Regions from separate parts of the Fusibacter fontis genome, predicted to be linked through region 4. Evidence: riboswitches for the same ligand, from Rfam matches in the RefSeq annotation. Region 4 holds a riboswitch; each other region holds the start of a gene.
What was found. A riboswitch is a leader RNA that binds a small molecule or an ion and turns the genes downstream of it on or off. The one in region 4 is predicted to bind S-adenosylmethionine.
Positions count from the first base shown of each region.

Region 1: it holds a riboswitch for S-adenosylmethionine, as region 4 does, so the genes downstream of both, ACZ41W_RS00420 (hypothetical protein) here and ACZ41W_RS14280 (methionine ABC transporter ATP-binding protein) in region 4, are expected to answer to the same signal.
Region 2: it holds a riboswitch for S-adenosylmethionine, as region 4 does, so the genes downstream of both, metF (methylenetetrahydrofolate reductase [NAD(P)H]) here and ACZ41W_RS14280 (methionine ABC transporter ATP-binding protein) in region 4, are expected to answer to the same signal.
Region 3: it holds a riboswitch for S-adenosylmethionine, as region 4 does, so the genes downstream of both, metK (methionine adenosyltransferase) here and ACZ41W_RS14280 (methionine ABC transporter ATP-binding protein) in region 4, are expected to answer to the same signal.

Region 1 is NZ_AP042445.1:94,480-102,610, reverse strand. Features, by position in the region: gene ACZ41W_RS00440 (AAA domain-containing protein) at 1-413, opposite strand, end outside; gene ACZ41W_RS00435 (hypothetical protein) at 517-915, opposite strand; gene istA (IS21 family transposase) at 1,557-3,104, shown strand; gene istB (IS21-like element helper ATPase IstB) at 3,094-3,870, shown strand; gene ACZ41W_RS00420 (hypothetical protein) at 3,989-4,300, opposite strand; SAM riboswitch class I at 4,382-4,470, opposite strand; gene ACZ41W_RS00415 (hypothetical protein) at 4,931-5,218, opposite strand; gene ACZ41W_RS00410 (sigma-70 family RNA polymerase sigma factor) at 5,862-6,476, opposite strand; gene ACZ41W_RS00405 (hypothetical protein) at 6,748-8,079, opposite strand; gene ACZ41W_RS00400 (DNA cytosine methyltransferase) at 8,082-8,131, opposite strand, start outside.
Region 2 is NZ_AP042445.1:358,134-366,264, forward strand. Features, by position in the region: gene ACZ41W_RS01480 (S-methyl-5'-thioinosine phosphorylase) at 1-76, shown strand, start outside; gene ACZ41W_RS01485 (class II aldolase/adducin family protein) at 118-771, shown strand; gene ACZ41W_RS01490 (ABC transporter ATP-binding protein) at 1,197-2,939, shown strand; gene ACZ41W_RS01495 (ABC transporter ATP-binding protein) at 2,982-4,841, shown strand; SAM riboswitch class I at 4,933-5,041, shown strand; gene metF (methylenetetrahydrofolate reductase [NAD(P)H]) at 5,140-6,042, shown strand; gene ACZ41W_RS01505 (hypothetical protein) at 6,062-6,793, shown strand; gene ACZ41W_RS01510 (homocysteine S-methyltransferase family protein) at 6,786-8,131, shown strand, end outside.
Region 3 is NZ_AP042445.1:2,557,577-2,565,707, forward strand. Features, by position in the region: gene flgG (flagellar basal-body rod protein FlgG) at 1-360, shown strand, start outside; gene ACZ41W_RS11450 (rod-binding protein) at 385-822, shown strand; gene ACZ41W_RS11455 (patatin-like phospholipase family protein) at 1,082-2,329, shown strand; gene ACZ41W_RS11460 (phospho-sugar mutase) at 2,384-4,036, shown strand; gene ACZ41W_RS11465 (hypothetical protein) at 4,069-5,202, shown strand; SAM riboswitch class I at 5,343-5,445, shown strand; gene metK (methionine adenosyltransferase) at 5,562-6,755, shown strand; gene recD2 (SF1B family DNA helicase RecD2) at 6,887-8,131, shown strand, end outside.
Region 4 is NZ_AP042445.1:3,128,613-3,136,743, reverse strand. Features, by position in the region: gene ACZ41W_RS14290 (lipoate--protein ligase) at 52-1,041, opposite strand; gene ACZ41W_RS14285 (barstar family protein) at 1,045-1,335, opposite strand; SAM riboswitch class I at 1,721-1,820, shown strand; gene ACZ41W_RS14280 (methionine ABC transporter ATP-binding protein) at 1,912-2,928, shown strand; gene ACZ41W_RS14275 (methionine ABC transporter permease) at 2,922-3,590, shown strand; gene ACZ41W_RS14270 (MetQ/NlpA family ABC transporter substrate-binding protein) at 3,729-4,583, shown strand; gene ACZ41W_RS14265 (dTDP-glucose 4,6-dehydratase) at 4,666-5,784, opposite strand; gene ACZ41W_RS14260 (aminotransferase class I/II-fold pyridoxal phosphate-dependent enzyme) at 5,804-6,973, opposite strand; gene ACZ41W_RS14255 (rhodanese-like domain-containing protein) at 7,113-8,102, opposite strand.

The DNA of each region.
Region 1 (8,131 bases), 310 kb from region 4:
CTTTGATTAGAAGCATTTGAAATGGCTACTAGATACTGTTTCAAGTCCTGAATTTTAGGTTCAACCAAACATGAATATTCAATCTTCACATCATTTTTTCTATGTATTTCTGCTTTTTTATTACTGAAGAAGATTTTATAATACATCTCAAAATCCATCATGATTTCAATATTGTTTATTTTCCTTGAACTCACAGACACTAACGCGCCTTCAATATTCACAACCTTAGGATTCGTCAATACAAGAACTCGCTCAAAATTGAACTGATAAGGCTTAGAATTAGACCTAAAAATCAAAGTATAGCCCGTACGCGTTTTCTCGTACGAGCTGACTTCATGAGTTTTATCAACAAAATTGTTTGAGGTTTTGTCTTTTATTAAGATGAGTACTTTATATTGGGTTACGGATGTCATATGAATGCTCCTGTTAATGTGAATACAAGCTTAACAATCAATTGTTTTATCACAATTTTTCTATTTCCTGAACAATTTTGGTTCTTTTCTCAACATCTTTTAACTACCACATCTCTACAATCGGTTCATTTGGATTAATTATCTTTACTTCCTGATTCTCATTTACAACGATGATATGTAAATTATTTAACTCTCTATAATAATCCGGAAGTTTCATGCATTGAGCCTTATATTTATCTTCACACGGTAATGCTAGTCCATACTTATATAAATTAGATTGCATGCTTTTTGCCAATTGACCTATACAAGTATTAAAATCAACAGTTGTTTGAGAAGTCATCCCTTTTGCTTCAATAATCCATTTTTCAGACTCGTTCTCTGCTATTAAATCTATCTGTCCATCTTTTTCAATTTGATAACCGGTATCTACAAAATAGTTTTCGATCGCCTCTTGAATAAATGCTTCATTTGGATATATTTTTTCTTTTTTGAAGTATTTCATATAAACCACCTTATCCTAGACTTCAACAATAGTTGATCACTCGAAATTTTGTTGCCTCAACGAATCAAATTTTCTGCTAGGATTCCCCAATATCACTTTAATCAATCGTTGAGTACAAACGCTTGCAGCTCAGAATTTATCTATTCAATAATTTTTTTGATAAACATCAATCTTGTGAATACCTATGTATATTTTACCAATGTCTTCAAAATATTGATATGTACATTATGTCTCTTTATTATACGCTTATATACAATTTATTTCCATATATTAGATAATTCAAGTTATTGAAAAAGCTTCCTTCATACTTTACCCAACAAAATTCAAAGGTCTTCGTATTGCCATCATCGATAAAATACTCTTCGGGCTCACTCGTATTTATATACTCTCTTCAAAAAAAATGTATGAAACAGAATTTTCTTCTGAATCATACATTTCACAGCACTATCACTTAACGACAAATGCTACCTCAAGCTATTTTGAATAATCCGCACTAAATTGATCCACCTGTCCGATATAATTGAGCCATCATTCCGTTTTAGATTGAGCCACCATTCCGTTGTGTGAGCCATTTGAAATAAAACCTTTATACTGTAATCATACATCCAAAAGATGTAAATACATGTAAAGGAGGTCATTTAATGACCGATTATAATGAAATTCTGAGACTTAAAAGTCTTGGGTTTAGTGAGCGAAATATTGCGCTCAGCTGTTCTTGTTCGCGCAACACAGTCGCAAAAATAGTTAAAAAAGCGACCGAATTAGGTGTCCAGTGGACAAAGAGTAACACAAGAACCAACCATGAGTGGCAAACATTACTTTTCCCTGCTCAGAAAGAGCCTCATGGCAAGCGCCAACCCAACTATGCGTACATCCGAGGCGAACTGCTTAAAAACGGTGTAAGCAAGAAGTTGCTTTGGGCTGAGTACATGGAAGAATGCAGACTTAGCGGTGAAACACCACTCATGTACTCTCAGTTTTGTCGTTACCTTCAAGAGGATGAACAAAAGCGTCGTGCAACTATGCATATTAGTCGAAAACCTGGAGAACAAGTCGAGGTAGATTGGGCTGGTGATCCAGCCAAAATAATTGATCCCGATACCGGCGAAGTCATAGATGCATATCTTTTTGTTAGTGTCATGACTTATAGTCAATACGCGTATGTTGAAGCCTTCATCAATGAAAAGCAACGTGCTTGGATAACGGCCCATGTTCATATGTACAACTACTTTGGTGGTGTTACTAAGATTCTAGTTCCAGATAATTGCAAAACAGCGGTAGTTCACACCAAAGATTGGTACACGCCAAAACTCAATGCCACGTATCATGAAATGGCTGAACATTATGGTACTGCAATCATTCCAGCAAGGGTTAGAAAACCGAAAGACAAAGCAAATGTCGAGGGTACCGTTGGTAACATTTCTACTTGGATTACAGCTGCTTTAAGAAATGAACAGTTCTTCACTTTAGTGGAACTCAATGCTGCGATTAAAGAAAAACTTGAGATTTTTAACTCAAAGGATTTCCAAAAGAAAGAAGGCAGCAGGTGGAGTCTCTTCCACTACGAAGAGTTGCCTTTCCTAAGCCCACTACCCACTACCTCTTACGAACTGGCAGACTGGAAACAAGCCACCGTTCAGTTTAATTATCACATATCTTTGGATGGAATGCTATATTCCGTTCCGTATGAGTATATCAAACGTAAAGTAGATGTGCGGGTAACAGATAGAGTCATCGAAATCTTTTACAATCATAACCGTATTGCCTCCCACAAGCGACTTTATGGACGCAAGGGTCAATACAGTACCATCTTGGAGCATATGCCTCTAGATCATCAAAAGTATCTTGAATGGAATGGCGATCGCTTTAGAAAATGGGCCGAACAAATTGGCACACATACACATAAAGTTATCAGCGCTATTCTTGCCTCCAGTCGCGTGGAGCAACAAACCTATAAAAGCTGCATGGGATTACTCAGGCTAGCCGAGAGACATTCTGAAGAAAGCCTTGAAGCAGCTTGTGAAAAAGCTTTGAGTTATACTTCGAGTCCAAGTTACAAGAGTATCAAAAATATTCTTGCCGCTAGGATACTTGATAAGCCAAAGCCTATACCTGAGCAGATCGTAAAGAACAAATTCGGTGTAACACGCGGATCTAACTACTATGGAGGTAAAAATAATGATAAATAATTCGACTATTGATAAACTTATAGAAATGCGATTAACCGCAATGGCAGATGCTTATCGTCAACAAATTACCGATCCTCAAATGAAAGATATTGATTTTGAAGATCGTATTGGAATGATGGTTGATATTGAGTACACAAGAAGGAAAAATAATCGACTGTATCGTTTGATAAAAAATGCAGAGTTTGAACAACCCGGCGCAAGTATCGTAGATATTAATTATTCCTCAGGTCGAAAAATCAACAAAGACTTGATTAAACGTCTTGCAACTTGTGAGTATATAGCTGAATTTAGAAATATATTTATAACAGGTGCGACTGGAAGTGGCAAAACATATCTTGCTAATGCTTTTGGCATGGAAGCCTGTAAACATAAGTTTAAAACACAATATGTGCGACTTCCTGACTTACTTCTTGATCTTGAACATTCAAGAAACGAAGGTACCTATAAAAAAGTAATGGCAAAATATTCTAATCCTTTGCTGCTGATTATTGATGAATGGTTGCTATTAAAACCTACAGCTACGGAAGCAAAAGACATATTTGAACTTTTGCACAGAAGAAGAAAACACTCATCTACAATCTTCTGTTCACAATACCGACACGAAGGTTGGTATGATCAACTTGGTGGAGATGATTCACCTTTAGCAGATGCAATACTAGATCGCATCGTACATGATTCATACAAGATAAACATCGAAAGTGTAGACCCTACAAAAGATTTATCCATGCGAGAAGTCTATGGTCTAGATAAACGATTAAGCGAATAACTAAAAACTCGCTGGTGGCTCAATGGTTCCGGACAAGTGGCTCACGCCACACCGGAACTGAGGCTCCACCGAATAGGAATATTCACTATTTTGCTTAATTTTTATTACACTTAAAATATCATTTATTCATTGCTTGTACCAAATCTGTTATGGTCGATTCCAACCATTTTTCAAAGGCGAACACATCTTCACATCGCTTTTCTTCCACAAAATCATAGGACTTTAAAATCATTGGTCGATCCTCAATTGTCAGGATAAAGTATTCCTCTAAATCTGCTATTTTAACCGATTGTGACAAATTCATCTTCTGAATTACGTCTTCACCCAAACTACGAGAATACGTTCCAGGATGTGCACCTACTCTAAACATAGCGCTCGCATAACCTACACCACCTCTAACTCTAAACTTTCCATCATACTCTTTACTCATTTTACATTCCTCCTAAATTTATTAAATTTTCTCTATCAAAAATTGGGCATAAAAAAAAGCCCTTAAGGAGGCTCTGATCTCTCCTTATCGATGTTAGCATTACCACCTTACATACTGTAGGTTGGTGTGCGGTCACTGAGCTAACTCTCTACCACAACTCTTGATAAGCGTTATTAAACTATCATAAGTTTACCAAATCAATGGTTGGAATGCAAGAACTTTTATAACTATATATACTTGAAAATCCATTGTACAATTTTAGATTTTGCTGAAATTTCTTTTATTTGTGTATAATTATAAAGAATACAGTTATTTCATTGCATAAACGGTTAAATAGACAAAAACAAACATTTTCATCCATACGACGAAATCAAATTACCTATACTATTCTCTATAGACTTAGTCCTTATTTCTTCGAGTACGTTTAACTCATATAAATTGTATAAACAATTATGATTTAAAATACAGCATATACACTGCTACTAAATAAGAAGTTTTATGAAACTGAACATACTCTTTTTTTAAGAAATAAAGAATCCGTAAATAGTCCTAAATTTAGGATATAATCAATGCCTTCACTAAAAAAAATTGTAAGTTTGTAAAATATAAAAAAATTATTATTAATTTATTTCACTTTTTCCTTAAAGCACGAAGTTCATCACATAACTCTTTGCAGTTAATTCTACCATACAAACCTGGTCTACCAGCTGTAATTTGTCTTTTCAAACAATCCGGAATACCTTCTTCTTTCTTGAAATGAATACGCTCTTCAGATGTCCACGCACCTTGATTTTGATTGTCTTCATGAACATAAATATCTACATTTTCCGAGTTAATCAGGTACTCGAATGCTTCTTTTTTTTCTAACTCGTTATTAAACACAACTTGATTATTCTTTCCGTATATTAATTTTGACATAACTATTCTCCTTAAATTATTTTTGTTTTAGTTCACTATAACTCTATTTAATAACTTTATTTATTGCCTTTTAAGATGATATAAGCTAAAACTTGCTATTATTTATTAATATCTAAGCCGTTAAACAAACTATTTACTGCAATTAAATACGGTATCTAAAGACACTATGTCACTTTCATAATCGAATTAGATCCAAATTCAGCTGGTGAATAACAAAAGAACTTTCGTCTGATCGCGAATTATCTAATTGAATGAGCATATCAGAGCATGAAAAAATAGTAAAACCCAACGAAACAAGTCATATAAGGGGATGGGAATTAAAGCTTGTGATGAGTCCTATTACAAACATATCACTTATATCTAAAAATATAATTAATTTTATTCTTTCATTAAATGAATTGGCTAAACTCACATACCGATAAAAAAATTAAACCAAACATAATTGTAGTTGTTTTTTGGCTTGTACCATTTGATTTTTCCATATAATTACAGTTGAGTGATCTATTTTTATAACCATCAATTAACTCTTAACGATTTCAGCATCCATTATAATTGTTTTTAATGCTTAACTACAAATTTATAAAACAAAGCAATTTCAAATCACACGTTCTGATTTGTCATACAAAATATTACAATTCAACAATCATTCCCTGCTATCTACAACTATCCGAACTTTTTGCCTGATTCTTGTGATTGCTGAATCAACAGATTTTATAGAAGTTCCTAATTCTCCTGAAATATTTTTATATGACATACCCCGTATATATAAATCGTATACTTTCCTTTCATACTTTGATAAATTTTCATGTATTTGATTTTCCAAGAAGCTATAGCTTTCATAATTTACTAATTTATGCAAAGGATCATCATTTGGAGAAGACCTGAAATTTAGCATCTCTTCAAAATTAATATGCTCATTATCCATAAAAGCATCATAACGGATAGATGAATTAAGCACACTGTGTTTATTTCTATTATCTGATTTTACTGCGGTGATAATTGCTCTTTCAATACATAATTTTGCAAATGTTTTAAAACTAGATTTTTTACTGTCAAATGTAAGAATGGCTTTATAAAGCCCTAAAAATCCTTCTTGAAATAGATCTTCGAATTCTCCACCATTTAGATACATTTTCCGTGCACAGTACTTTACCAAATAAACATACTTTTCAAGAATATAAGGTATAACCTCTGGGTCGTTTTTGCATCTTTGTATCAAGAACTCATCAGGTTCATCAAAAATATCTACTGCAATCATTTTGACCTCCTATTTATTATTTGAGTCTATATCAATAAACAATTTATTAAGTCAATTAGCTTTGATAAATTTCTTGATAAATAAAACTAGCTATAAACACCTACAAATTCATAAATCATTCATTTCCGACATGCTTATATTCGACAAAAGTCCGTATTTTCCTTTAAAGTTACAACGAATTTCATGTAGATTTAAAATTTATATATCTTATGTCGAATAAACACATCAATTTAAACACTAAATTAGAAAATACAAAGCAATTTTACTGGTCTTAACATAGGCTTTCTGCAACCATGCCCTCATTTTCAAACACATTGGAATAATAATTATGTGTTCTATTTATCGCCTCTTTTTTAATTTCTAAATATTTATTAGTCAAGTGATCCATATAAAAAAAATCAATTTTATTAATTAAACTCGGGATATCCAAGTATTCAACAGTATTAAATTCAATAGTTCTTAGTCCCGTATTGAGCACAAATTTCAAATTTTCAAAATCATAAATCTCTTCTTCAAAATTGTTAACAATATTGCTGTATACAGAACATGCTTTTGACAATATGCATATATATTGATAGTCAATATCTATATATGATGTATTATTATTAGGATGCGCAAAGCTTAGATGTTGAGTCGGAGTTAAAGCAATCAAATTTTCTAAATAAGCACTAATCTCAGGATATTCTGCTTGTGGAAATATATGATGCATATGAATTGCAGAATCTAACATATGAGTTTGTTTAACTTCTGATTGCTTATTTCTGTACAAATCATTGAAAACACGTACAGTTTTCTTAGCTTTAGTAATAGTATAATTCACATAAGCATGTCCTTGTTTGATTTTATGCTCCTCGTGCTCAGTTCTAGGTACAAATTTATTTTTATTAGCTAATATATCACGCCAATTTTGTCTGTTATATTGAAGCTCTTCTAATTTTATAGGGTACTTTGAAATTCTTCCGCACTCCGAACCACATTTTTTTTGCTCAAATGCAATTGGATTCAGAATCTTTGTGAATATTCGTCCACATTCTAATTTCTGATTTATAGGTGTATATTGAATGGTAAAATTTTCGAATTTTTCTTTAACTTCTAAATATGATTGTTTAGTTTGAAGTCTAAAGAACTCACTGAAATCTTCCCATAGAAAACTATCCGATAAGACTTTTTTGATGTATTTAATCAAGAAATCTAAAGCATTCATTGGTCTTATTGATATATACTTTAACAATTCTTTGTTAGCTATTTTATAAAAATATCTAGTTCCACTTTTCCGTGTACTTAAAACATTACTATACGCCAACAATTTTATTGGTTGTCCAAAGTACTTATCATATTCATTGCCCGCTTTTAATTCTGGGTCAGGTTTAGAAAAAATTGTAATTACATTATTTCTCGCATATTCACTATGCCATATATCTGATATTGTAAACTCTTTATAAGTATCCAAATCAGTAAATTCAACTATGCAATCAGCAATAATATTAATAACATCAAAAGTACATTTTTGATCAATCCAGCGAGCATCTCCAGACTTTCTGACGTCATAATCATAACTATTCAAGAACTCATCAACTTTCTCTTGAAAACTTATTTGTCTCATGCTTAATCTCCCTTATAAAATCCAAACCAATAACAACTTGTCTTGTCAATAT
Region 2 (8,131 bases), 570 kb from region 4:
TATCCAGAATGCCAAAGCATCCACAGACATGAATGCGTCAAACTGCAATTGTCAAAACGCACTGCTGAGATTATAGTCATTTGTTCGAGAGTATTCGAACAACATATGGAGGAAATTATGTCATTAAAACATCAAATGGCGCGTAAAGAAATTATTGATGCAGGCGTGATGATTTTGAAATCCGCGTTGGTTATTGGCACATGGGGAAACATCAGTGTACGAATTCCAGGTGAAGATTTAGTAGCGATTACGCCATCTGGAGTAGATTATGAAAAATTATTACCAGAAAATATTCCAATTGTAGATTTAGAGGGGAACTTAATCGATGGAAATATGAAACCATCTATTGAGTTACCACTGCATCTTGAAATTTATAAAAATAGAGACGATATTCATGCAATTGTCCATACGCATTCAGTACATTGCACTGCGCTTGCAATTGCAAGAAAACCAATTCCAGCGACATGCGAAGATATGGTTCAAATCGTCGGAGGAAATGTTCGCGTTTCAGATTATCGTTTACCGGGTTCAGTTGATTTGGGTAAAGTGGTTGTTGACGCGTTGAGAGATCGTTATGCGGTTTTAATGGCAAATCACGGGATGCTTGCAGCAGGTCCGACGCTAAAAGAAACGATGAAAATCGCGTTTATCTGTGAAAAATCCGCTCAAGCGACTCTGCTTGCAGCAAATGTGGGTGGCGCAGTTGAATTGAGTCCAGAAGATTGTGCTGTTATGAGGGATTTCTACCTCAATAAATACGGTCAAAAATAGTCGAAAAATTCATTTTGTATTACAATTAGATGACAAGTGTAAAAAAAAGTTGACCATACTGGTTGAATAGAGTATTCTGTTTTTAGGCAATACTTCGATTATCGAAGTTCACACTATTTTTAAGAAAAGGAGGTTATAAACATGAGCAAAGTTAGAGTATTTGGTTTACAATTCGCATCAGTCAACGCACAAGTGAACGCTATCGCTGTGTCTAATTTTAAGTTTATAGCCTGCGGAAATCATTTTAATTAGTTTGATACACATCAATTAATCAATTTGACCACAGGCAAATGTCTGTGGTTTTTTATTTTTATCAGGGGAATAGACTCTCGGAGTCTGACGTCCATCCATCTGAAAAAAACCACGCTTGCGTGGTTTTTTTATTTAGAAAAACACAGACGATTTTAAAGGAGGTAGTTTTAGAAATGAAGAGTATATTTAAGTATTTGAAGGGATATCGATTGGCTTTTTCACTCGCGATTCTTTCAATCATCATCGCAACTGCTGCACAACTCGCTACGCCAATTTTAATTAAATTCGCTGTGGATTCTGTTGTTGGTGAAGAACCAGCTGGTAGTTTACAATTTATTATTGACTTATTTGGTAAAAATTTACTAAGTGTCGTTTGGATCATCGTTGCAATTAGTTTTATTAGAGGGTTATTTCTATTTTTTAAAGGCGTACTTTCCAGTTATGCTGCAGAAAACATCGCACAAAATATCAGAAATTCACTGTATAAGCAGATTCAATATATGACGTATGAGCAACACACTAAAAAAGAAACCGGTGACATGATTCAGCGTTGTACATCAGATGTTGAAACGGTTCGAAGATTTCTCGGCGTGCAAATTGTCGACTTAGGACGCATTATCTTTATGATTGTTTTATCTGTAGGAATTATGTTGTCTTTAAATGCGAAATTGACGCTATATGCAGTTGTATTAATTCCTGTTCTGTTCTTCTTTTCGTATATATTTTTTACGAAAGTTCAATCAACTTTTACTAAAGTGGATGAAGCAGAAGGCAAGTTAACAACAGTGCTTCAAGAAAATTTATCAGGTGTTCGTGTGGTAAGAGCTTTTGGTAGAGAAAAATACGAGATTGATAAATTTGAAGAAGTTAACAGTGGTCATAGCAATAAAAATTATAGATTGATTGAAATTCTCGCCACTTTTTGGTCTTCGTCAGATTTACTGACACTGTTTCAAAGTGGAATTGTGTTGGTGGTTGGTTCAAGAATGGTCATTACCGGCGAAGTAACCATTGGTACTTTGATGGCGTTTATCACTTATGAATCGATGCTCCTATGGCCAGTTAAGCAGTCCGGAAGACTTCTGAGTGAGTTTGGTAAGACAACGGTTGCAATCGGTAGGATCAATGAAATTATGAATGAAATCATAGAAGAAGAGTTACCAGATGAAATTGAACCTGACATTCAAGGTGCAATTAAATTCGAACATGTTAACTTCGCTTATCCAGATGGAAAAGTTGCCCTTAAGGATATTAGCTTTACACTTGAAAAAGGTAAAACTTTGGGGATTTTAGGATCGACAGGTTCTGGTAAATCGACGATGGTGCATTTGTTACAAAGACTTTATGAGTACGAAGGTAGCATTCAAATTGATGGGCATGAACTTAAAACCATTAAAAAGTCTTGGATTAGACGTAAAATTGGTTTGATTCTACAAGAACCGTATTTGTATGCAAAAACAGTCAAAGAAAATATCGGAATTATCGATAGAAAGTATGATGAACAAGATATTATAGGTGCAGCACGTATGGCATCGATTCATGATAACATTATTGAGTTTAAAGATGGGTATGAAACCATTATTGGCGAAAAAGGTGTGTCATTATCAGGTGGTCAAAAACAACGTGTTGCAATATCAAGAACTATTATTGATGCGGACAAGCGCATTTTGGTATTTGATGATTCTTTAAGTGCGGTGGATACTGAAACCGATATGAGAATTCGACGTGCACTAAAAAAACGTAGCAAAGATATTACAACATTAATTATTAGCCATAGAATTACAACTTTGGCAGAAGCAGATTTGATTTTAGTTATGGATGAGGGAAAAATCATTCAAATTGGGACACATGACGAATTGCACAAACAAGAAGGCTTATATAAACGAATTTGGGATTTACAAAAAATGGTTATATAAAACTCTAAAGTTTGAATCGTTCAAATTTAAGGAGGGATTTTCGTGGAAAATACAAAAGAAATGAAATTGAAATACGATAAGACCATTTGGAAACAGATGTTTGTGTATTTCAGAAGTTTTAAGAAAGATTTTTTAATTTTATGTACGTATATGATTTCACTTGCAGCACTGGATGTTCTATTTCCACTTGTGACACAGTATGCGATTGATCATTACGTTGAACCAAGAAACTTAGATGGACTTTGGTTTGTAGGCGTTGCGTATTTCATTTTGACATGTTTACTTGGATTAGATGTTTTCTTATTTATACGTCACGCAGGTAAAATTGAGATGAAAATGCTCTATAAAATGCGCAAAGACAGTTTTGAAAAATTACAGAAGTTGTCATTTAGTTATTATGATAAAAATGCAGTAGGTTGGATGATCGCAAGGACGACATCTGATTCAACCAAAATCTCTGAAACTCTTGCATGGGGGCTTGTTGACCTCGTTTGGGGAATTGCCATGATGGCAGGTGTTTCAGTGGTAATGTTAGTTGTTAACTGGAAACTGGCAGTTGTGACATTAGTAACATTGCCGCTCCTTGCATTTATCAGCGTGTTCTTTGAGAAGAAAATGCTCGTTTCTTACCGAAATGTTCGCAAAATCAACTCAAAGATTACAGGGTTATACAATGATGGCATCGTAGGCGCAAAAACGACGAAGACGCTTGTAAGAGAAGAACTCAATCGCGAAGAGTTTGGAGAGGTTACTCGAGATATGAAACGTACTTCTGTCAGAGCGGGTACACTTTCTGCAGGGTACATGCCAATGGCGTTATTTATTTCGGCGATTGGGACTGTACTGACATTATACTTTGGAAGTAAGTTTGTCATGAATTCAGTGATTACTTATGGGACATTGATGCTCTTCATTACCTATGCACGTCAATTCTTTGATCCAGTTTTAGAACTATCTAGAATTTATACAGAGATGATCAGCGCACAAGCAGCAGCGGAAAGAGTGATGTCGCTCATCAACGAGCCAGAAGAGATTACGGAAAGTGATTTTGTACAAAAAATTTATGGGGATCATTACCATTTAAAGACTGAAAACTGGGAATCTATCTATGGTGAAGTAGAGTTTAAAAATGTCGACTTCTGGTATAAAGAAGGCGAGTATATTTTAAAAGACTTTAACTTAAAAGTAAGAAAAGGTCAAACCGTTGCTTTAGTTGGAGAGACGGGCTCGGGTAAGAGTACTATTGTCAATTTGGCGTGTCGTTTCTATGAGCCGACAGCTGGCCAAATCCTCATTGATGGAAAAGATTATAAAGAACGTTCGCAAAGCTGGTTGCATTCTAATATAGGTTACGTACTACAAGCGCCACATCTATTTAGTGGAACCATTCGCGAGAACATTCGATACGGTAAACTGGATGCAACAGATGATGAAATTGTTGAAGCAGCGATTACAGTCAATGCACATGATTTTATTATGAAACTTGAAAAAGGATATGATACTGAAGTTGGTGAAAGTGGAGCAATGTTATCAACTGGTGAGAAACAACTGATTTCATTCGCAAGAGCAATTATTGCGAAACCGAGTTTATTCTTCCTCGATGAAGCAACTTCATCCATTGATACGGAAACTGAAGCAAAAATTCAACATGCTATTGATCGCGTACTTTCGAATCGAACGAGCTTTATCATTGCACACCGTCTGTCGACAATTCGCAATGCGGATGTTATCTTAGTCATTGAAAAAGGTCAGGTAATCGAAAAAGGCAATCACGCAGAACTGATGAATAGACGTGGGCATTACTATGAACTCTACTCGAATCAGTTTATTGAAGAAGGTGAAATGGAAATTCTCAATAAAAAAGAATCTTCTAAATCCTCTAGTGAACGTGTAAGTGCATAAAAAATTTAGTTGAAGGTATTGCATCTTAAAAAAAATTGTGCTAACATATCAACAATCGTTCTAGTGAATGATACAATACAATTGAATAAATTCCTTATCCAGAGAGGCCGAGAGACCAGGCTCCATGACGCCCAGCAACCTGCATCCCATTTGATGCAAGGTGCCAATTCCTGCATTTCGTAAGAAATGAAAGATGAGAGAGTGAAAGATCTTATAAACGTCGCTTTCCCAAGCGACGTTTTTTTGAACGTTAAATTCGCTCTTTGGAAAGGTAAATCATTCAAAAAAGGAGTACTTGATGAAAATTAGCCATTTATTTGGTCAAAGCCGACCGGTTCTATCTTTTGAAATTTTTCCGCCCAAGCGCGAAGGTGATGTGAAAAGTCTGTATCGGACGATCGATGAACTCGCACTCTTAAGTCCAGATTATATCAGTGTGACATATGGCGCAGCTGGAACTGAACGCCAGATGAATACAGTGGAAATTGCTGCGAAGATTAAAAACGATTATCAAATCGAAGCACTTGCGCATCTAACCAGTGTAAATGCTTCAAAATCAGATATTCAAGCTATTTTAAAACAGTTTGAAGCTAAAAACCTCGAGAATATTTTAGCATTGCGAGGAGATATTCAACCAGAACTCAATGCATCTAAAGGTGATTTTTTATATGCATCCGATTTGATTGCGTATATCAAAAGTATTGGGGATTTTGGCATTGGAGCAGCTTGTTATCCAGAAGGGCATATTGAAGCGAGAAGCCTTACAACTGACTTGATTCACTTAAAAGAAAAAGTGACATGTGGTGTGGATTTTTTGGTGACGCAATTATTTTTTGACAACTCAAAGTACACGTCTTTCGAACATGAAGCGAGAAGTTTGGACATCAATGTGCCGATAACGGTGGGAATCATGCCGGCTCTAAACAAAGTTCAAATTGAGCGAATGGTTCAGCTAAGTGGTGCGACATTACCGGATAAATTTAAACGCATTTTAAACAAGTACGAAAATCATCCTGAAGCATTAAAGGATGCGGGAATCTCATATGCATGTGATCAAATCGTGGAACTGCTTTCAAATGGTGTTGATGGGATTCACTTATATGTGATGAATAAGCCTGAAGTTGCAAAGAGGATTGTCCAAAATTTAGGTTCCATTTTAAAATTAACGACATCTGATACGTGCCAATTGGTACAAAAATAGATCGATTGTGGCGGTGAATATGAGAACGATTCAATTGAATGCTCATGAATCTATCAAAGAGATGATTCAACCTTATATTTCCAGTGAAACGATTCTAAGGTACCTTCATTTTAAAGGGGATTCTGCAAATGAAGAACAACTGGCGTTTATTCAAACAGGTGTACGTGAATGCTTAAAGCGTGCAAATTTTAAACACCAGATCGTTAAATGTGATATATCAATCAAAGAGGATGAACTTACACTACTAAGTTCAGAAGGAGTGGCGGTAGATTCTATTGTTTCCAGTGATTTAGCGAGGACAATTACTCCATCAGATAGCCTTTACATGGTCGCAGTTACGATTGGAAAAGACATTTCACAGTGGATACAAGCACAAATGCATTTGTCGCCATCTGTTGGCGTTGTTGCAGATGCATGCGCATCCGTTATTGTAGATGCCTATTGTGATTGGTGTCAAGATCAAATTGCGACTGTCTCACGTGAAAATGGACGTTATACAAGTCAAAGATATAGTCCCGGGTATGGAGATTTGAAGTTATCCGCTCAAAAGATCCTTGGGGAATATTTAGGACTGGAAAAAAGTATGGGTGTCTTCATAACGAATGCTTATCAGCTCGTTCCTGAAAAATCTGTGATATTTGTCATGGGAGAATCAGAGGTTCCAATCAACAGCGTTGTCAGAACTTGTGGCAATGACTGTAGTCAGTGTCTATTAAAAACATGTCATTATCGGAGGATTCATCATGAATAGAGAATATTTTCAATCCATCATTACGAAACAAAATCTAGTATTTGACGGTGCAATGGGGACGGCGCTACAGGAACAACATTTGCCACCTGGAGTCGCTCCTGAAACATATAATCACACACATCCTGAGGTGATACAAAAGATTCATCTCAATTATTTAATGTCGGGTTGTGATGTGATCACGACCAATACATTTGGTGCAAATGCTCTGAAAGTAAGCAATGTTTCTGAAACCATAGAACAAGCGATAAACATTGCAAAAAGTGCAAGAAAGATGTACTACGAACGCTTTGGAGAGGTGCAACCGAGATATATTGCACTAGATATTGGTCCCTTAGGTGCCTTGTTAAAACCTTCAGGGTCGTTGTCGTTTGACGATGCGTATGAACTGTTTAAAGAACAGGTCATCGCAGGCGTTGAAGCCGGATGTGATTTTATTTTAATTGAAACGATTACTGATCTTTACGAAGCAAAATGTGCCGTTTTAGCTGCAGTTGAGCATTCAAATGTCCCCGTTCTGTGTACCATGAGTTTCGAATCGTCTGGGCGAACATTTCTTGGGACGGATGTCATCAGCATGGTGACGACTCTTGAAGGTTTGGGTGTAAGTGCCATTGGATTTAATTGCTCTTTTGGAGCGCAGGAAATGATTCCTTTAATTGAAGTTGCTGTCAAGGAAACGCGTCTGCCTTTAATGGTTCAGCCCAATGCAGGACTTCCGCAGTTGATTCATTCGGTGACTGTTTTTGACAAAAATTATGAAAAGTTTGAATCAGCAGTTCAAACGTATTTGACACTTGGCGTTTCCTTACTAGGTGGATGTTGCGGAACTGATGCGGAACATATAAAACTCATTCGCAAGCTAGTGGAAACATTTGATGTTGAAAAACGCGTGAAGCAATTTAAGCCGAAAACGAGAATCTGCTCATATGCACAAACCGTTACGATTGGTGAAGACATTACGGTTATTGGTGAGCGTCTCAATCCAACTGGAAAAAAACTCCTCAAAGAGGCGTTACTCAACGAAAATGATGACTATGTGATTAGAGAAGCATTGATTCAAGTGGAACAAGGCGCTGCAATTTTAGATCTCAATGTGGGCGTTCCGGGAATTAACGAAGCTGAAGTGATGACGCGCTTGATGCAATCCATTCAAAGTATTTCTTCTGTTCCTCTTCAATTGGATTCTTCAAGTGTGACGTGTTTAGAACAAGCAGTCAGGTATTACAATGGAAAACCCTTGATAAATTCAGTCAATGGAAAAAGAGAGTCGCTAGAGGCCATCTTGCCAATTGCAAAGAAATACGGTGCTTGTGTGTTAGGACTGACGCTTGATGATGA
Region 3 (8,131 bases), 570 kb from region 4:
GGTGAAAATGTATCTGAACTCAGCATCGATAGCCAAGGATTTATCAAAGTAAAACGAGATGGTGGACAAGATTATGAGGATATCGGACAATTATCTTTAAATAAATTTGTCAATCCAACAGGACTTGAAGCCATTGGAAAAAACCTTTATAAAGAAACAGATGCATCAGGAGTCGCATTTGAAGGAATAGAAGAGGGCGACAAAACGGAAGTATGGCAGGGATTTATCGAAAACAGTAACGTTCAAGTGGTAGATGAGATGATCAATTTAATTACGGCTCAAAGAGCTTATGAGATCAACTCAAAATCTATTCAAACAGCCGACTCTATGCTCGAAGTTGCAAATAACCTAAAACGATAGTAGCTTAGTAAATGGGAGGCTATGATGAAAATAGATAGCTCGATGATCAGTAATGTTTACTCGACAGCACTTTCTCAAGAAAAAGAAGTCAATGAGACAAACGCTTTTAAAGAAACACTTGAAAAAGCTGCAGGTAGTAAAGATTTAGAAAAATTGAAAGAAGCCAGCCAAGAATTTGAAGCGTATTTTCTCAATACACTCTTTAAAGAAATGAGAAAAACCGTTCAAGAAGGTGGATTAACTGAAAAGAGTCAAGCTCGTACGACCTTTGAAGAAATGTTAGATGAAGAAATGTCTAAGACCATCAGTCAAAAAGGCGGAATCGGTCTTTCGGATATGATTTACAATAATATGGTGCGTGCTTATGGAAATGCAGTTGAAGCAACAAGTGCAGCAGAGACAGAGGCGACGAGTGAAACGGAAGAAGTCACACCACAATCTTCTGTGGATATAAAAGGATAAACCGTTTTGGGGCGCTCAAATTATAACTATAAACTAAAACTATAAAATAAAACTATAAACTATAACTGTTAGAATTAACGGCTTATAGTTTTTTTATTTTTTGCGAGATTAAAGTGAAAATCAGAATGGTATATATGCTATAGGGCTGCATTTTGCAAGTAGAGAATGCAACAATCTTACAAAGTGAAGACGTTAAATGAAACTTAGTTAAGTAAGACTTACAACTAGATATAAAACGAGACATACTAGAGGAGGACATATGAGGGGCATTGCACTTGAAGGTGGTGGCGCAAAGGGTTCTTATCATATTGGTGCACTAAAAGCATTGAGAGATTTGGGAATCGATTACCAAGTGATCACAGGAACGTCTATTGGGGCGATCAATGGCGCACTCATTCTTTCTGAAGGACTTGATCGAGCTGAAAAAATATGGCTTTCGACGGAGCTCAATGATGTGGTCAATGGGGATGCAGAATTGATACGTAAAATATTGAACTACGAGTTTAAAGAGGATGCCAAAAAAGTTCGAGCATTTATCATCGATATGTTAAAACAAGGTGGTGTGGATATTTCGCCATTTAAAGATAAAATGAGAGCGATTGTCAGCGAAGATAAGGTCAGGGCATCTGATGTGGACTTTGGTTTAGTTGCACTTTCCCTAACGGATTTGAGACCTGTTACCTTGTTTAAAGCGGACATTCCAGAGGGAAAAATGCACGATTATATCTTTGCATCGTCTAATTTACCTGCATTTAAAGATGAAAAATTCGATGACAAACGCATGATTGATGGGGCGTTTTATGATAATTTACCCATTAATATGCTCATCGACAGAGGGTGTGACGACATCATCGCCATCAGACTCAATGCTACTGGTAGGATTAAGCGTGTCAAACGGACGCATCAGCATAAAGTGACTATGATTAGTCCATCTGAACCGTTAGGGCGGTCGATGGAAGTCGATCCAGAAAAAGCTGCTTACAACATTCGAATGGGCTATTTTGACACGGAGCGCGTCATCAAAGGATTGTTTGGCACTCAGTACTATGTAACCAATATGATGGACGAATCCATTATCGTGAAAAAATTCTTGAATATATCCGATGCAACCGTTGAAAAATTAAGCACTTTTTTAAATACTTCCAAAAAAAATAAACGCCTGATTTTTGAAGAGATCGTCCCTATGATTGCTTCGTTGCTCAAAATTGAAGACGATCTGAGTTACGGTGAAGTTTTCTTAAGATATTATGAATTCTTAGCGTCTGAAATTCACTTAGAACGTTTTAAATGGCGGTCTTACGATGAATTCGTCAATACAGTGGATGCCATTTATCAAACCAATTATGAGCAACTGTGTAAAACCGAAAAATCCATTGCGAAGCGGTTATTTTCCATTCTTCCCAATAAGAGTGTTCTACTTCTTCCGAAAAAAATGCAAAAACTGTTTTTAGTGAATCTGTATTTGATTCTGATGAATGATGTTTGGAACCCTAGCGTTCCAAAATAATCTATGATAAAATGTTGAAGTTGAAAACGTTACCAATAGAAGGGAGAAAGTAAAATGAACGCTCAAGAGCATTATAAAAATTGGTTAGAGAATCCGTATTTTGATGACGCCTTTAGAAATGAATTAGAACAAATAAGCAATCAACCTGATGAAATAGAAGATCGTTTTTATAGAGATTTAGAGTTTGGAACTGCTGGTATGAGAGGGGTTATTGGCGCCGGTAGAAACCGCATCAATGCCTATATCGTTCGAAAAGCCACTCAAGGATTTGCCAACTTTTTGCTTGAAAGAAAGCCACACATCTCGGCAAATCAATCTGTCGTAATCGCATATGATTCTCGTAGAATGTCACGTGAATTCGCCTTTGAAACAGCTCGCGTTATGGCAGCAAATCACATTACAGCCTATGTATTTAACGAAGTCAGAACGACTCCGGAGCTTTCATTTGCCGTTAGAGAACTGAACTGTATGGGTGGGGTGATGATTACAGCGAGTCATAATCCACCGGAGTACAATGGCTATAAAGTTTATGACGAAACAGGTTGTCAATTGGTTCCGCACTTAGCAGATGCACTTGTTGCACACGTTGAGGCTATCACAGATTTTAAAGACGTGAAAATTATCGATTCCGTGGAACATGACCACATTAAAGTCATCAGTGAAGAAGTGGATTTGCCTTATTTTGAAATGGTCAAAAAAGTGGCAATTCGACCTGAACTCATTGCTCATTCGCAGCTGAAAGTCGTTTATACACCGCTTCACGGAACAGGTGGATACTCAGTTACGCGTGTATTAGATGAGATGGGCTTCAAAGGCCTTGTAAAAGTTACCAATCAAATGGTTCCAGATGGTGAATTTCCAACCTGCAAACAACCGAATCCCGAAAATGTCAGTGCATTTGAAGAGGCACTTAAAACAGCAGAATCGTGCTCAGCTGATTTGCTCATCGCAACAGATCCAGATTGTGATCGCATCGGATTGATGTTAAAAACAGATCATGGATATATGGCGCTCAACGGCAATCAAATAGGCTCTTTATTTATGGAGTACGTCCTATCTGCTCGCAAGGGATTGACGCGGGATCACTACGTTGTAAATACAGTGGTTTCATCTGATTTAGCAAAAGTTCAAGCAGAACATTACGGTGTGACGTTGAAAAAAACACTCACTGGATTTAAATTTATCGGTGAACAAATTGAACTGGATTCGCAACATTTTATCATGGGATATGAAGAGAGCTATGGTTATTTATTTGATCCGCATGTTCGCGACAAAGATGCCGTAATGGGAACACTCATTGCAATTGAGATGGCTGAGTATTATAGACAGCAAGGCTTGAGTCTTTACGATGTGTTGATGTCGATTTTTAAACGCCATGGTTACTATGTGGATGAGACGATTTCAAAGAGTTTTCAAGGTAAAGAAGGTGGCGCGAACATGGGCATTATCATGAATCGATTTAGAACACAGTCGTCTGATATGCTCGACTATATGCGAAAAATCGACTACCTTCAAGATGAAACTGGTTTGCCGAAAGCAGATGTTATAAAATTCTATCTTGATGAAACTTCGTGGATGGTTCTAAGGCCATCGGGAACTGAGCCAAAACTTAAAATTTATTTTTCAATTTGTGATGCAGATCATCAGGCTGCACAGGTGAAATTAGAAAAATATAAACAATTAATACTGGATAAAGTGAGCGTATAATGACGCATATGGACGAAAGGTGATTGCTCAATATGGACCTCAATCTATTTACCGGAATGAAACTGAATACCATTGAAGCAACGAATACGCGATTGATGGGGGTTGTTGGACTTGTCGCATATTGGCAAGATCAACTAGGCAATCGATTGGTTCAGATCTTTCACTTAGATTATGAACTCTATGGAATCGATGGGTATCATCATCTCTATAATCCCACGGATGAAACCCTTCAGAATCACATTTTATCAGTAACTGGAGGGTTGGGTGGACGATTTGTTAAACTGTCAAAGCCAGAGTATGTACATCTCGTGCTCACGGCTTATAATAAACACCCAGAAAGCATTGAAGAACACGTGGATTTTGAAGTGTTTCAGGAGTATTTCAGTGCATTTCGGGATGAACTCACTGAGGCAGAAGTCAAACAGTTACTTTATAAGCTTACGCCCGAGTTGGGTCAAGATACAGAACTACTGAATTATCTATTGATGCGGATTGTCGGGTGTGATGTTGAGGCCATACGTCATTTGATGACAGATCAGCTGCTCATCGAAAACACGACTTTTTTTGAACAGCCCTATACGCTGATTAAAAACACCAATTTTTTGCTCCGTGATGAACAAGAAAGAACGACGTACCGAACGGAGTCAGTGGTGGATTACGAAGAGCGGTATCGAATTGTGGTATTTGAAGTTCAAATTGACAAATCCCAAAAACGCGTGTGTGCGATAGAAAAACTCGAAGAACTGACGATTAGCAGCATTGAAGCTAGTTTTAATCTTAATCGACCTGAGTATATTATCGTGACACAGTTAAAAGATGCCTTTTTTGAGAGAAAATTTGTTCAGGATAATCCTGAGATGATGCGTCAAAGTTATTATCAAGGACAATTATTTATTGAGTTTAATGCACATAACGACCACGTTAAGGAGAATCCTTATCTGTTAAACGGGGACATTTATGCCATGTATTTTTTCACACGAAACCGTCAGCTGCTCATTGCTTCATTTTCAGAAGATAATTTGAAGTCGATTGATGCCGTTTTAAGGGAAAAACATGCGTATGAAGAAAGTCTTCATTTCGTGTGTGAGATCAAAACAGACGATCCAGTCATCTTTGATTTCATCAATAGTCATTATGAAAATTTATTTGATTTTTTAGCACAGTAGCTGGGCTGTCGAGGCGTTGGAAAAACTGAGTTTAGTTATACTAAACTCCAAAGCACATAAAAATAAGTCAAAAAAATATGATTTTTGTGTTGTACAAGCTTCAGATGTGTGCTATTATGGTCAAGTAAATTTAATAGTAATCCTTATCAAGAGAGATGGAGGGAATAGGCCCTATGAAGTCCAGCAACCGGTTATACACGGTGCTAAATCCTACGGGTAGTACGGATACCTGGAAGATGAGATTGTAATAAAACACACCCTCTTCTTGCGAAGAGGTTTTTTTTATGCCTACGATTCATCAAATGCGATAAAAGGATTGAACTGCTTATGCAGTACTAAAACTTATGGAGGTGTTTTATATGTCTAGAAAAAGATTGTTTACTTCTGAATCGGTGACTGAGGGTCACCCAGATAAAATTTGTGACCAAATTTCAGATGCTATTTTGGATGCTATTTTCACTCAAGATCCAACCGCTCGTGTTGCTTGTGAAACCTCTGTTACAACAGGGTTGGTGCTCGTTGCTGGAGAGATCACGACGAATTGCTATGTAGATATCCAAGGCATCGTACGTTCTACGATTAAAGAAATTGGCTACACAAGAGCAAAATATGGTTTTGACGGCGATACTTGTGGCGTGCTTGTTGCAATTGACAAGCAATCAGATGATATTGCAATGGGCGTTAACCAAGCGCTTGAAAGCAAAGAAGGCAGCATGAAAGATGCTGTTGAAGCAATTGGAGCAGGCGACCAAGGGATTATGTTTGGTTTTGCTTGTGATGAAACTGAAGAACTCATGCCGCTTCCTATTTCTTTAGCACACAGATTGGCGAAAAGATTATCTGAAGTGAGAAAAAACGGCACATTAAAATATTTAAGACCAGATGGAAAAACTCAAGTAACGGTTGAGTACGATGAAAATGGTCGACCATCGAGAATTGATACCGTTCTTATTTCAACACAACACAGTGCAAAAGTCACAAGAGAGCAAATTGAAGCGGATTTAATTGAGCATGTTATCAAACCGATTATTCCTGCAGATTTATTTGTGAATACAAGAATTCTTGTGAATCCAACTGGCCGATTTGTAATCGGTGGACCTCAAGGAGATGCAGGTTTAACAGGCCGTAAAATCATCGTAGATACTTACGGTGGCTATGCAAGACATGGCGGTGGTGCTTTCTCGGGTAAAGACCCAACAAAAGTAGACCGTTCTGCGGCTTATGCGGCAAGATACGTAGCAAAAAACATCGTTGCAGCTGGTTTAGCTTCAAAATGTGAAATTGAACTTGCTTATGCAATCGGCGTTGCGCATCCAGTATCTATATTGGTAGAAACTTTTGGCACTGCGAAAGTATCGGAAGATTTAATTGCGGATTTAGTAGATAAACACTTCGACTTAAGACCAGGCGCAATTATCAACAACCTTGGATTAAGAAGACCAATCTACAAACAAACAGCAGCTTACGGTCACTTCGGTAGAACAGATGTTGAATTGCCTTGGGAAAAAACAGACAAAGCAGACATTCTTAGAAGTGAAGCTTTCGGTAAATAATATCATTCATTCAACACAATTTATTTAACACAGAGCAGAAACAATTCACCTTGTTTCTGCTTTTTTCATGTCTTAGAAGCACGAATTATGATAAAATATGAACATAAGTTCGGGAAAAGTCGAGGCATATTATGCAATCACAAGAGGATAAGATCATATACGAAGGCGTCGTATACGACATCATTTATTATAATGAAGAAAATGGGTATGTCATCGCCATTATGGAAGTAGATGACGAACTCCTCAGCATCAAAGGGACTGTCCCTTTTATTCGAGAAGGGGATCGCATGCGCGTTTGGGGTAAGCTTGAAGTGCACGCATTTTATGGAGAACAGCTCAACGTCGAGTATGCAGAACATATTCGACCAACTGAATCGGATGAAATTTACCGGTATTTAGCGTCGGGCATTATCAAGGGAATTGGAGATACCACCGCTCAACTATTGGTAGAAGCATTTGGGACACGTACATTGGACGTCATCCAAAATAGTCCTGATGAACTGATCCGAATTCCGGGAATTGGTCCGAAAAAACTCGAGCAAATTGTTCAGTCTTATAAAGAACAATATGAACTCAGAGATTTTGTCATGTATTTTCAAGGACTCAATTTATCTGTGAACATGGCGATGCGCATTTATAAACGATTTGGTTATGAAGCCATCATTAAAATTCAGAAAAACCCATACATACTTGCAGATGAAATGGTCGGGGTTGGGTTTAAACAAGCGGATCAAATTGCCATGAAGCTTGGCATTGACTTCCATTCGCCATTTCGAATTGCATCCGGCATGACGTATATTCTCAATTACGAGGCCACAAGTGGACATACGTATTGCGAAAAGCAATTTTTATTAAAGCGTACGCAGCAAGAACTCTCCGTCAATATGGAAGAAGTTAGTCAAGAGCTTGAGCAAATGGTCATATCGGGACAGGTATTTGTCGAGCAAATGGAAAATGATGTCGTTGCCGTTTATTTACCAAGTTTATATTATGCGGAGCAACAAGTGGCAGGTAAACTCTATCAGCTTGCCACCCATGCGGCGCAGTATTCTTTTTACGAATTTGACGAATTTATGACGAATTTTGAATCCAAACGAGGGATTTTACTGGCGCAAAAACAAAAAGAAGCTGTAAAAGCTTCTATTAGCGAAGGGGTCTTTGTCTTAACCGGTGGTCCTGGAACTGGAAAAACGACGATTATTAATGCAATCATAGAAGCCTATGAAGTGAAAGAGAAGAAAGTATTGCTTGCAGCACCAACTGGCAGAGCGGCTAAGCGAATGACGGAAACCACACAAAGGGAATCCAAAACCATTCATCGTCTATTAGAGTTTCAAGGTGAAAACAATTTCCAAAAAAACGCGGAGAGTCCACTG
Region 4 (8,131 bases):
TACGACCGGGATTCTGTCAAGATTTAGAACCTAACTCTCGAGATTCAGCGCCTAAATCGTCGCCATGATCCAATCTGCGATCTCGTCAAATTGTGGTCTCAAGGCTGCATCCACTAAAGCTTCTTTCAGTGCCGTTGAGAGTTCATTTTTTTCAAGTCGTTTGCCATCAAAAATACCTTGCAGTGCCTCTACAAGTTCAGTATTCATGGCATCTGAGTAAATACCACACTCTTCTATCGTAGCGCCTTTAAGCCTAAAGCTAAGTACCAACTCACCCCATGTAAATTTCTCTTCAATGGTGACATCGAAGTTGGGCGTTTTGCCATAGAGCCAGTCCCAAGACGCATAATGTCTAAAGCGATCCAGTGCCTTTTCAGGTGCATTGGTCTCTGAAATATAATAGGTTTCTCCTGCTTTTCCATACTCGGATTCAAAGGATTCTCCAAGGGCGAAAACCATCTGCTGTATGGTCAACTCAGGATTGATTTCTCTGAGGTTGATGACGCGAGACTTCACGGATTCAACACCTTTTGCCTGAAGTTTTTTCATCGATACGTTGAGATATCTCCCAAGTTTTGTCATATCAACGTCTACGAGAACTGTTCCGTGGTGATAATAGTTCTCTTTTCCGTAATAAAAGGCATTGCCAGAAAACTTTCTATCTTCCGCTAAAATGTCATTACGTCCAGAAAATGTCGCTTCAATTCCCAACGACTGTACTGCATCGACGATGACTTTTAGTTGACGGTGTAAATCTTCGTGTTTTTTATTCATGACGAACGTAAAATTGAGATTTCCTAAGTCGTGAAACACGGCGCCACCGCCGGATAGACGTCTCGCGAGTTTTCCGCCATCTTTTTCTAGCTCATTGACCAAAACTTCACGCCATGGGTTTTGATGTTTCCCGATGACCACGGTGTTTTGATTTTGCCACAAATAAAAATAGATTTCGTCTTCGGCTACCTCATTCACTAAATGTTCTTCAAATGATAGGTTAAACCAAGGATTGGTTGATTCAGAAATAAACAAAGTTGTTTTCATGCATTAATCCTCCAGCTCACTTTTACAATTTCTAGTAAAATAAATGGTTTGATTGTATTGCGTTAAATCAGCAAACACTTCTATAATGCGATCTGCGTAGTCTCCAAGTGATTGACGCATTTTGTGCTCATGCATTAGGACGATCTCTAGCGGTTCTTTATTGCTAGATAGTTCTCCCCATAAAGCTTCTAAATTTTCATCGTATTCATCGGAAAGATTGAATATCTCTTTCAAATACTGATGACTTTCATGGATACTCTTAAATTGAATCCCATCCAACACAAGCTTTTTCATAAAATGCCCCCTACTACCATTATTTTGGACTTATGGAATTGGCAATGTCGCTAAATAAGTCTGATTCTAAAGTAATATAATATCCCGCTAAAATCGCTAAAATCATAAGACCAAAAATCAGCCAAGATTTGTAATTTTTTCTCATCATTCACCTCATAGTTGCTGACTTTTAGACGTTATAGTTTTATTATAGCATACTCGATTCTGAAAAAATATGGAATTCATTTATTCTGAAACCATTGAAAATACAGGTAATATATATCAAATCGTTTTTTTGTGAAGTTTTATTAATGTTGTTGACAGACTTTTTTTTGTTGTGTATAATCCAATTCATAGCAAGGCACACCGAACACGTATTTCGGTGTTACAGTTGAATATTAGAAAACTCATATCCAGAGTGGTGGAGGGAACGGCCCTATGAAACCCAGCAACCAGCTAGCAATAGCATTGGTGCTAAATCCGGCAGTATAACTGGAAGATGTGAGAGGGTTCATTGACTTTGTCTCCTTTTGCATGCTTCTGCGCACTGTAAAGGGAGTTTTTTATTGTTCAAATTTAGGAATAAGGAGTTTTCAAATGATTCAAGTTAAAGCACTCAGTAAAATTTATCTAAAAGGCGATCAAACGATCAAAGCCATTGACGGAATCGACCTTACAATTGAAAAAGGAGATATTTACGGCATCATCGGTCTCAGTGGTGCTGGCAAATCCTCTCTCGTTCGATGCATCAACCGCATCGAAGACCCTTCGTCTGGTGAAATCAGCATCGACGGGCTCGACATTTTATCCCTTCACGGCAAGTCATTGAGACAGGCGCGCCAAAAGATGGGAATGATTTTTCAAAATTTCAATTTGCTGAGCAGTCAAACAGTCTATGAAAACATCGCATTTCCGCTTAAACTCATGAACCTCAGTAAAAAAGAAATTCATACGCGCGTCATGGAACTCCTTGAAAAAGTGGAGTTAACGGATAAGGCACAGGCCTACCCCATCAATTTAAGTGGCGGTCAAAAACAACGAGTAGGAATTGCGCGTACACTGGCCAATGCACCGGAAATCCTTCTTTGCGACGAAGCGACGTCCGCACTCGATCCCAAAACAACCAAGCAGATCCTCGATTTGCTAAAAAAAATCAATATGGAAATGGGCGTAACTTTGGTGGTCATCACACATGAGATGGATGTCATCAAAGCCATTTGCAACAAAGTCGCTATTTTAGAATCTGGAAAAGTCGTGGCAGAAGGGGATACCATTGAGGTCTTTACCCGCGTCGTAGACGAAGAGACACGACATTTTATTGGCGAACTGGAAATTCCTGAAAATGTTCCTGTGAAAGGCAAACGTGTACAGTTGATCTTTTCAGATGGCAGTGCACAGTCTCCAATTTTATCCAAACTCGTCCGAACTTATAATGTTGATATCAACATTTTGTCTGGAACGATTGAAAATATTCAAAATCAATCTATTGGGCGTTTGCTCATAGAAATTATACCAGATGAAAACGAGTCGGTAGAACACTTTGAAGACAAGTTTCATCAAATGATTCAAGCGCTTCATGAGCATCATGTATTAACGGAGGTGGTAGCATGTTAGATCTTTTTCATCTACTTGATCTATTAAAAATTGCGACAATTGAAACACTCACAATGGTTCTATGGTCAACCGCATTTACCGTTATACTGGGTCTACCGCTTGGCATCGTATTGGTGGTGACGTCGAAAGGACATATTTTACAGCAAAGCATTTTGCATTCGGCCCTTTCCTACTTAGTGAATCTCACGCGCTCACTTCCATTTATCATCTTGATGATCTTCATCATTCCATTTACACGACTGATCGTCGGTACTTCCATCGGAACAAGTGCGGCGATCGTACCGCTAGTCGTCGCTGCGATTCCATTTTTCGCAAGAATCGTGGAAAGTGCTTTGCAAGAAGTCGACGGCGGCGTTATTGAAGCGGCTATTTCCATGGGGGCAAGTCCCTTACAAATTATCGTGAAAGTGCTTATCCCCGAAGCGCTCCCTTCACTCGTGCTTGGGACGACAATTACCGTCATCAACTTACTGGGATACTCTGCAATGGCAGGAGCTGTTGGCGGTGGTGGTATTGGCGATTTAGCGATTCGATATGGCTATCATCGCTTTCAAACCGACGTGATGTTTGCAACGATTATCGTTTTAGTTTTATTGGTTCAAGGCATTCAAACAAGCGGCAATTTAATTGCTGGTCAAATACTCAAATCTAGAAGAAGATAGGCAATCACACTCTATAAAAACATCTAGAGCATAGGTACTCAAAATCTAGATGCTCAAAGTCTAGATACTCAAAGTCTAGATACTCAAAGTCTGGATACCGATTGCTTGATCACTTCAATTAATCTTAGGAGGATTCAAATGAAAAAATTCCATCAAAACTCAATTTTTAAACTCATCACAGTTCTTGTGATTTTAACACTTGCACTCACTGGCTGCGGTTCAAAGTCAGATTCAAACGCAACAGCAACAACTGAAAAAAGCGATGCGACTGAAAAAGTGACGCTCAAAATCGGCGCAACACCTGTTCCTCATACTGAAATCTTAGAATTTATCAAACCTGAGCTTGAAGCACAGGGCATCGAACTTGAAATTGTTGAATTTACGGATTATGTCACACCGAATCTCGCATTAAACGACGGCGAACTCGATGCGAACTTCTTCCAACATGTGCCTTACATGGACTCGTTTGCAGCGGAACACAAAATCGAACTTGCAAGTGCCGGAACGGTACACGTTGAGCCACTTGGTCTTTATTCACACAGCGTGACGAGTATCGATGATCTTAAAAAAGGCGCAACCATCGCTATTCCAAATGATCCGACAAACGAAGGTCGCGCACTGCTTTTACTTCAGGCAAATGGCCTCATCAAACTAAAAGATGCTGCAAATCTCGAAGCGACTGAAGCAGACATCGTTGAAAACAAACTTGAACTCGTATTTAAGCCAATCGACGCTGCACAACTTCCTAGAACGCTTGACGATGTAGATGCTGCTGTAATCAACACGAACTATGCACTTGAAGCTGAACTCAATCCATCTGAAGATGCTCTTATCATCGAAGGTGCAGAATCTCCTTATGCAAACATCATCACTGTAAGACCTGCTGATCTTGAGAACAAATCGATTCAAGCACTTGTGAAAGCCCTTCAATCTGAAAGCGTTAAAAACTTTATCAATGAAAAATACAAAGGTGCAGTTGTACCTGCATTCTAAATCTACCACATAGAAAGAGGTTTCCCACCCAAAAATATACGCCCAATGCATTTGTAGATGCATTGGGCGTTTTTATTATGGATTAAGAAGATCTAACGAATTTTTTAGATGGAATAGATTTATCAGATGGAATAGATTTATCAGATGGAATGGATTTATCACCGGATTTCATCTTAACATACTCCGATAAAAACTCAGATAAAGTCCGATACTGCACGGCTTCAACATGATGTTGCTTAAAAAGCATTTGCAGCTTTGAATCATCTATATAATAGTAAAAATCATGCTGTTTTCGATCCTCAACAAACTGTATAGGTACCGAAGACTTTCCGTCCCGATCTATAACGTGACCACTCACCTCTGCTCTGATGAGATTCACCAGTTCAAGGTTGGTATAGGTCTGCTTTCCAGCGATATTATAAATCTCACAGAATGATTGACGTGGATCTTGGTCGTAAATGTGCACGAGGCGAACGAGGATCTCTGCGTAGGTTTTCACATTTAACCAACACCGCATCTGACTTCCCGTTCCGTAAACGGGTATCGGGATATTTTCTTCGATATGTGCTAACACTTTTGGAATTAATTTTTCTCGATGCTGCCCAATACCAAAATTGTTGCTACTTCGCAAAATTAAACATCTCAGCCTCTCTGAGTGGTTTTCAAGAACCCTTTTCTCTCCTTCTGCTTTGCTTTCTGCATAAGGATTTCCCGGATGAAATGGCCACGATTCCTCTGCAGGTTGTTCATCAGGACCGATTGAGCCGTACACTTCATCCGTAGAAATATGTACGAAAAGTCCAGCATCAATTTGCATGTCTTGAACATAACGGCGATACGCATTCAGAACTGCTTGTGTTCCCAAAATATTGGTGCGTTTAAATGGCGCTTCATCCGATAGACTTCGATCGACATGAGATTCCGCTGCACAGTGAATGACGTGGGTAATCTGGTAAGTCTTTAAAACATCATAAAAATGCGCCTCATCACAGACGTCCCCCACTTCAAGTGTGTAATTCACACCCTCTAAACGGTTCAAATCACTTGCATACGTCAGCAAATCATACACGACGATTGAATGATCTTGTTGCTTGGCTGAATCCATAACCGAATCCAACTCTGAATCAAGTGCACTAGCAAAATAACTGCCTATAAACCCAGCGCCACCTGTAATGCATATCCTTCTTTGCATTCTATCCATTTCTCCACCACCATAAGCTTCAACCTTCTGACCGATAAAAGTCCCTTAAACACTCTACCACATATTCTTGCTCATCCTCTGTAAGTTCGAAAAACATCGGCAATCTTAAAAGACCTTCTGAGACTTTTCTCGTTCCAGTCATTGCGCCTTTAAACGTGCCGTATCGTTTGCCCGCACCAGAAAGATGCAACGGTTCATAATGCGTATAGGCAGCCACTCCCCGATTCATCAAATACGTCTGAAGTTTTTCACGTTCTTGGGCGGTTTCAAGCCTCAAATAAAAGATATGACCATTTTCATCGGCGTCGTTTATTTTAAATGGAAGATGTATTCGGCCACTTGAAACTTCAACCGATAGGTGTGTTTTTATTAGAGCGTCGTATCGCTCTGCCAAAGCCTTTCTCTTCTGAGTAATCGTCGCAACGTGTGGCAGCGCCAAACTAAACATGGCACGATTATAAGGCTGCATAGCATATTCTCCACCAAGGCGATTCCAACGGTAATGGTCGACTTTGCCTTGATGAAAGGCCCACTGATCCGTCCCTTGGTATAATATTTCGTGCACGACATTTAGATGTGTTTCTGCCGCTTCACGGATATAAAGACAACCGCCAAACCCACCTGATGTGAGATTTTTTGTATGATGAAAACTTAGACATCCCATCGTTCCCAGAGTTCCAAGGGGCATGCCTGCGTAGCTTGCCCCGACGCCATGAGCGGCATCTTCGAGTAGGTGTATGCCAGTTCCTTTTATCAGTGCTTCAAACCCCTTCATATCCGCAGCATAGCCCCCGTAATGGATGGGGACAATGGCTTTAGTCTTCGGCGAAATTAAATCTGCCACTATTTCCGGGTGGATATTCACCGTGTCTGGGTGAACATCTGCAAAAACCAACTGAGCACCACATCTAGCAAAGGCATTTGCAGTGGCTGCATATGTATATGAAGGGAGGATCACTTCATCTCCCGGGCCAAGTCCAAGCGCCAATGCCATGATTTCCAGTGCATGTGTTGCAGACTGCGTCAACACCATACGTTGGTTGCTCGACAATTGGAGGTGTTCTATCATCAAATGACGCAGTTCAAGTTCGAATTGAGCGTTTTCATGATGATGTTGTTCTAATTTTTCCAGTGCAAATTGCTGCCAATGATCACCATAAAACGGTCGATTAAAACGAATTGTTCGCATGCTCATACCCTTTCTTTCATTCTCACTTAAAAAATAAGATGCCTTATCGTTAGTATAAGACATCTTATTAGTGAAGGAAATCATTTCTAATTAATTCTAATTAATTCTGATTAGTTCTAGTCACTCCGAAATCTAGTGATTATTCTGTGACAACTGGAAATCCATTATTTAACCAACCTTGTGGTGCATTGGCAGCTGTTCCCATACCACCGTTTAATGAAACTGCATCAAATCCCATTAATCTTAACGCAGCGGTTGCTTGACCTGCTGTTTGACCTGTATAGCAATATACCACGATTTTTTTGTCTGTTGGTAATGTGCCAAATGAATCTGCCATATCTTTACCAAATGGGATATTTAAAGCGCCTTGAATATGTCCTTTTGCATAATCTTCAGCTTTTCTTACAGATAAGATCACGATAGACTCGTCTTTTGCATCGACCATTGTTTTAAGATCCGCTTCAGAAATTTTGTAGTTTTTATATTGTGTATCTGCAACTGCTGCTAAACCTGTATAGTATGCAGTCATTGCCTCTTGAATTTGTGGATCTATTTCAGTTACGCCTGCTGTTAAAGTTGCTGCATCTGTTACTGTTACATCTGCAACGCCTTCTACTTTTGAAATCCCGAAATTCCAACCTAAATTGACACTTCTTGCATCAAAACCAGCAATATTCAACGTTGTAACTGCTTGACCAGCAGTTTGACCTGTGTAGCAGTAAATAAACACGGGCTTGTCTGCAGGAATACTTGATAAACCTTCGCTAATTGCAGGTCCCCAAGGCATGTTTACAGCGCCTTTGATATGACCTTTACCATAATCTTCAGCTGAACGAATATCCAAAATGGTCATATCCGTTGTGCCTGCTTTTACCATGTCTACAAAATCTTTTTCTGGAATTTTATAGATGTGCTCTGGCATGTTTTTAAAATAATCCGATACGAGCGCTGCCATATCAAGGGCTGCTTCTGTTGGTGCTTCAGTTGTTGCTTCTGTTACGGCTGCAGTAGTCGCTTCAGTTGTAGCAACATCCATCGTCGTACTTTCTTCTTTTTTACTACATGCTGATATTGAAAAAACTAATACGAGTGCTAGTACTAAACTTAACCACTTTTTATTCGTTTTCATATAATCCTCCATTGGAATTGAAATAGATC